Linked DNA regions of Halostagnicola kamekurae. The protein of the gene in region 2 binds, or shares a complex with, the protein of the main gene of each other region. Links are inferred from orthologs where the notes say so. Each region holds a gene or a part of one and is shown on either strand. Other genes may lie near its edges.

What was found. Proteins that work in one complex are often made in the same cells at the same time.
Region 1: the proteins of BM348_RS01695 (region 2) and rpl12p are in contact, whole or in part, in a crystal structure (PDB 5H7L), measured with the Pyrococcus horikoshii proteins. The link is inferred for Halostagnicola kamekurae from one-to-one orthologs. Residues at the interface, in WP_048053510.1 of Pyrococcus horikoshii: Pro161, Met164, Met165, Phe168, Ser169, Ile172, Val195, Glu196, Phe202, Leu211, Ser212, Val213, Met216, Lys222, Phe223, Asn224; in WP_010886059.1 of Pyrococcus horikoshii: Leu100, Ala101, Gly102, Leu103, Ser104, Ala105, Leu106, Phe107, Gly108.

Annotation. Positions count from the first base shown.
Region 1 is NZ_FOZS01000001.1:1,377,352-1,380,323, reverse strand. It holds rpl12p (50S ribosomal protein P1), read left to right. Parts: upstream 1-1,297; coding sequence 1,298-1,648; downstream 1,649-2,972. Other genes in the region: BM348_RS07100 (HFX_2341 family transcriptional regulator domain-containing protein), read right to left, coding at 2,848-2,972; BM348_RS07115 (50S ribosomal protein L10), read left to right, coding at 240-1,283; BM348_RS07120 (50S ribosomal protein L1), read left to right, coding at 1-238. UniProt on the Methanocaldococcus jannaschii protein: Forms part of the ribosomal stalk, playing a central role in the interaction of the ribosome with GTP-bound translation factors.
Region 2 is NZ_FOZS01000001.1:340,396-343,647, forward strand. Bases 153-3,143 are described here. They hold BM348_RS01695 (elongation factor EF-2), read left to right. Parts: upstream 153-550; coding sequence 551-2,737; downstream 2,738-3,143. Other genes in these bases: BM348_RS01690 (DUF5781 family protein), read right to left, coding at 153-318; serS (serine--tRNA ligase), read right to left, coding at 2,997-3,143. Also shown: more of BM348_RS01690, read right to left, coding at 1-152; more of serS, read right to left, coding at 3,144-3,252. UniProt on the Methanocaldococcus jannaschii protein: Catalyzes the GTP-dependent ribosomal translocation step during translation elongation.

The sequences.
Region 1 (2,972 bases), 1.0 Mb from region 2 along the record:
GCACGACCAGGACGTCGTCGAGACCGTCAACAGACTCAAGAACACGGTTCAGATCCGCTCGCGGGATCGGCGCACGTTCCACACGCGCGTCGGTGCCGAAGACATGAGCGCGGAGGACATCGCCGACAACGTCGACGTTATCCTTCGCCGACTCCACGCCGACCTCGAGAAGGGTCCACAGAACATCGATTCGGTCTTCCTGAAGACGACGATGGGCCCGTCCGTGGAGGTGGCCTGAGATGAGCGCAGAAGCCGAGCGCAAAACTGAGAACCTGCCGCAGTGGAAAGAACAGGAGGTCGCCGAACTCTCGGAGCTCATCGAGAACTACGAGAGCATCGGCGTGGTCGGCATCGCCGGCATTCCGAGCAAACAGCTCCAGGACATGCGCCGCGGCCTCCACGGCACCGCCGTGGTCCGCGTCAGCCGAAACACGCTCCAGACGCACGCGCTCGAGGAAGCCGGGCTCGACGAACTCGTCCCTCACATCGAGGGACAGGTCGGGCTGGTCGCGACGGACAGCAACCCGTTCGCACTCTACAAGGAACTCGAGGCCTCGAAGACGCCCGCCCCGATCAACGAGGGCGAGGTCGCCCCGAACGACATCGTCATCCCGGAGGGTGACACCGGCGTCGATCCCGGTCCGTTCGTCGGCGAACTCCAGAGCATCGGCGCGAACGCGCGCATCGAGGACGGTTCGATTCAGGTCATGGAGGACTCGACGGTCCTCGAGGCCGGCGAAGAGGTGTCGGCCGACCTCTCGAACGTGCTCAACGAACTCGGCATCGAACCGAAGGAGGTCGGACTCGACCTCCGCTCGGTCGTCGCCGAGGGCGTGCAGTTCGACCCCGAAGACCTCGACATCGACGTCGACGCCTACGAGAGCGACGTGGCGACGGCCGCGGCCCGCGCACGGAACCTCGCGATCAACGCGACGTTCCCGACCGACGCGACCGCGCCGACGCTCATCGCGAAGGCGACGGGCGAGGCCAAGAGCCTCGGCCTGCAGGCGGCGATCGAGTCCCCCGACCTCGCCGACGACCTCGTGAGCAAGGCGGACGCACAGCTTCGTGCGCTCGCCGCCCAGATCGAGGACGAGGAGGCGCTGCCGGAGGAACTCCAGGGCGTCGAGGCGCCGACTGCCACGCAGGCGGAACCCGACGACGAAGACGAATCGGCTGACGACCAAGACGACGAGGCCGACGCTGACACCGACGTCGACGACGAAGACGACGAAGACGATGATTCCGGTGGCGGCGAAGGGCTCGGCGAAATGTTCGGTTAATTGAGGTTACAACAATGGAATACGTATACGCTGCACTCATCCTGAACGAAGCGGACGAAGAGATCAACGAAGACAACCTGACGGACGTACTCGACGCGGCCGGCGTCGACGTCGAAGAGTCTCGAGTCAAGGCGCTCGTCGCCGCGCTCGAGGACGTCGACATCGACGAGGCCGTCGACGAGGCCGCAGCAGTTCCCGCCGCGGGCGGCGCAGCGGGCGGCGCGGCCGCAGCGGAAGGTGGCGCTGACGAGGGTGGAGACGACGAAGCCGACGAAGCCGACGACGCCGATGCAGGAGGCGACGAGGACGAAGACGACGAAGACGAAGGCGACGGCGGCGAAGGTCTCGGCGAACTCTTCGGATAACTCGCCTCGAGACGATTTCGACCCTTTCTTTCGACGATACGGGCGTAGCTCTGCCAGCGGGGAGCGAAGCCACCGATCGACGCCCGAGAGTTAATAACTGATCCCGCGGCCAGACCCGGCATGGCCGTCCCCGTTCTCGAGTCGCTGGTCGATCCCGCGCTGTCGGCCCAGCTCGTCGCGTGGGTACTCGCGGGTGCGGCCCTCGGTAGCTGTAGCGGGCTGATCCCGGGACTGCACGCGAACAACTTCGCGCTGTTGCTGGCGGGCGTCGCGCCCTCGGTTCCCGGGCGGCCGCTTTTCGTCGGCTGTGCGATGCTCGCGGCTGGCGTCGTCCACACGTTCGTCAACGCCGTTCCGGCGATGGCGCTCGGAGTGCCGGACGCCGAGATGGCGGTCACCGCGCTGCCCGCACACCGAATGGTGCTCGAGGGCCGCGGGTACGAGGCGATCCGCCTCTCCGCGCTCGGGAGTCTGCTCGCAGTTCTCGCGGCGGTCCCGCTCGCGCTCCCGATCACCTGGGGCGTCACTGCCGTCTATCCGACGATCAGCGCGAACCTCTCGATCGTGCTCGCGATGGTCGTCGTCGCACTGATCGCCTCGGAGCGCACCTGGAAGCGATGTGCGGGGGCCGCCCTCTCGTTCGGTCTGGCGACGGCACTCGGCGCGGCGACGCTCGATCTCACCCCCGACGCGCCCCTCGAGGCCGGCGGGATGCTCGCGCCGCTTTTCGCCGGACTGTTCGGCGCACCCGTACTGATCGAAGCGATTCGCGGCGGCGGCGTCCCGCCCCAGCGCGACGAAGCGATTCGGATGCCGCGTCGGCTGGTCGGGATAACGGCGCTTGCGGGTTCGTTCGCGGGCGCCGTCGTCGGGTACGTTCCGGGTATCTCGGCGGCTATCGCTGCGGTCGCCGTCCTCGTCTTCGTTCCAGGCGAATCGGGGAATCGGGGGTACATCGTCGCGACGAGCGGCGTCGACACGGCAAACTCGATCTTTGTGTCCACTCAGTATTACTTCGTATTACGTAGAATTACTTCTAACCACTAATAGTTGGTGCATCATATAACCGTGTTAGTAGAGTGATTTTTTATATATTTTGAACAACGGAACGAATTTCGAACCGAATTGGGTAGTCCAGATTTTTAACAGACACACGTCCAAATTTCCGGTATATATCAACTTTATTTGGATGGAATTAACTACTCCACAGTATATTCATCCTCGATAAGATACCGAAATGCATGGAGGGTGTTCTGTCCATCGGAAGTGAGTTTCACGATTTTCTCACGACCTTTCTTTTCTGTGGTAACATACCCATCATCTT
Region 2 (3,252 bases):
GCGCTCGATGCGTTTGCCCCCGAGCGCGAGATAGAGTACTTCGTCGATCGACTGCGTGTGAGAGGGATGGGCCTGTTCGTGACGAGCCATGTGGGCGAACTCGTGGAGGGCGAGTTCGCTGGCCATTGCACTCGAAGCGGCCTGTCTCGAGATGTTCAGCACGTGGTGGTCGTCGTAGTGGGCGGCGAAGGTGCGTTCGTCGGGATCGTTTCTGAGACGAACGGTGACGGGCAGTGAGAGATCGTGTTCGGTTTCGAAGCGGTCTCGGGCGCTGAGAAAGGGCGCAGCGGGACCGGATCCGTGCACGCGGATATCCATGGGTGTCTATAGCAAGGGTTGGGAGAGTATGTCTGTTTCGCCCGTTGGGTACCGGTAGGTACCGCTCGAGTTTCGGTTGGCTTTCCGACTCGGGCCGCGTCACTTGTGGAGTTCGTGGAAGACATTCACTCACCCAAACGACAGATTCGCGTTGTCCAGCGGGTTACTGTCTCGATTTCCGACGGCAGCGAAACACTACCCTTTTGACCCCACTGGCGGTAAAGGTGGGTATATGGGCCGACGCAAGAAGATCGTACAGGAGTGTGAACGGCTGATGGACGAACCGGAGAACATCCGGAATATCGCCATCGCCGCTCACGTCGATCACGGAAAAACGACGCTTACGGACAACCTGCTGGCCGGTGCCGGCATGATTTCCGACGACACAGCCGGTGAACAGCTCGCGATGGACACCGAGGAGGACGAACAGGAACGTGGGATCACCATCGACGCGGCCAACGTTTCGATGACCCACGAGTACGAGGATACCAACCACCTGATCAACCTCATCGACACGCCGGGCCACGTCGACTTCGGCGGCGACGTCACTCGAGCGATGCGTGCCGTCGACGGTGCGCTCGTCGTCGTCGACGCCGTCGAGGGCGCCATGCCACAGACCGAAACGGTTCTCCGGCAGGCGCTTCGAGAAGGCGTCAAACCGACGCTCTTTATCAACAAGGTCGACCGGCTGATTTCGGAACTACAGGAAGGCCCCGAAGAGATGCAACGGCGTCTCGTCTCGGTCATCGGCGACGTCAACGAACTTATCCGCGGGATGACCGAAGACATGGACGACATCGACGACTGGACGGTCTCCGTCGAGGACGGCACCGTCGGCTTCGGCTCCGCGCTGTACAAGTGGGGCGTCTCCATGCCCTCGATGCAGCGAACCGGGATGGACTTCGCCGAGATCATGGAGCTCGAGCAAAACGACAAACGACAGGAACTTCACGAGAAGACGCCCCTGTCGGACGTCGTGCTCGATATGGTCTGTGAGCACTTCCCGAATCCCATCAAGGCACAGCCTCGTCGTATCCCGCGCGTCTGGCGTGGTGACGACGAGTCCGAACTGGCAGAACAGATGCGCCTCGTCGACGAGACCGGCGAAGTCGTCCTGATGGTTACGGATATCGGTGTGGACCCACACGCCGGTGAAATCGCTGCAGGACGTGTCTTCTCGGGTACCCTCGAGAAGGGTCAGGAACTGTACGTCTCCGGGACTGCGGGCAAGAATCGTGTCCAGTCCGTCGGCATCTACATGGGCGGCGAGCGCGAGGAGGTCGAGAACGTCCCGGCCGGCAACATCGCTGCCGTCACCGGTCTGCGAGACGCTATCGCCGGCTCGACCGTCTCGAGCGTCGAGATGACGCCGTTCGAATCCATCGAGCACATCTCCGAGCCCGTGATCACGAAGAGCGTCGAGGCCCAGACGATGGACGACCTGCCGAAGCTGATCGAGACGCTGCGTCAGGTCTCCAAGGAGGACCCGACGATCCAGATTACGATCAACGAGGACACGGGCGAGCACCTGATCTCCGGGCAGGGCGAGCTCCACCTCGAGGTCATCACCCAGCGTATCGAGAAGAACCAGGGCATTCCGGTCAACACCGGTGAACCGATCGTCGTCTACCGCGAGGCGATCCAGCAGGCGAGCGATCAGGTCGAAGGGATCTCACCGAACCGCCACAACCGATTCTACATCTCCGTCGAGCCGCTCACGGAGGATCTCGTCGAGACGATCAAGATGGGCGAGGCGTCGATGGATATGCCCGAACAGGAGCGCCGCGAAGCGTTGCAGGAAGCCGGCATGGACAAGGACGACTCCCAGATCGTCGAGCACATCCACGGCTCGAACATCCTGCTCGACGCCACCAAGGGTATCCAGCACTTAAACGAGACGATGGAGCTGTTCATCGAGGGACTCGAGGACGCACTGGACAACGGTCCGCTCGCCAACGAGCCCGTTCAGGGGACGCTCATCCGCCTCCACGACGCGAAGCTCCACGAGGACACGATCCACCGCGGCCCGGCACAGGTCATCCCGGCGACGCGAAACGCCGTCCACAAGGCGCTGATCGACGGCCAGATCAAGATGCTCGAGCCGATGCAGGACGTCCGTATCGACGTGCCGAACGACCACATGGGCGCCGCCTCCGGCGAGATTCAGGGTCGACGCGGCCGCGTCGACGACATGTACCAGGAGGGTGACCTCATGGTCGTCGAGGGTATCGCGCCCGTCGACGAGATGATCGGGTTCGCCTCCGACATCCGCTCTGCGACCGAGGGGCGCGCCTCTTGGAACACCGAGAACGCAGGCTTCGAGGTCATGTCTGACTCGCTCCAGCGCGAGAAGATTATGGAAATCCGGGAGCGCAAGGGCATGAAACTCGAGCTGCCGCCGGCGATCGACTACATCTAAGCTGCGACCGTTCGTTCGCTTTTTTCTTCTCGCAAACGACGCTGCTCCGCTCGAGCGGGTAGTTTGGTATTCGGTTCGATCACTGGCTGAAGAGCGCCTTACGATTCCAGATGGACGACGGGTGTCCACTGTCCTGAATGAACCGCTCGGAGTCGAGCCCCGTGGCTTCGCTTTGTCCGTCTGTAATCAGTAGTGAGAGCACAAACAATCGTTCTCGCCCACACAAAAACTATTCTCCTCTGCGACCAACGCTCGAGCGCTACTCGCGCTCGCCCGCGCCGAGTGCCGCCTCGCCGACCTTCTCGTGACCCTCGATGACTTCCTGTCCGCCCATGTAGGGTCGGAGGGCTTCGGGAATCGTCACCGTGCCGTCCTCGTTCTGGTGATACTCGAGGACCGCGACCATCACCCGCGGGAGTGCAAGCCCGGATGCGTTCAGGGTGTGGAGGTACTCGGCCGATTCGTGGCGTTCTGGCCGGTAGCGAAGCCCTGCTCGGCGGGCCTGAAACTCCTCG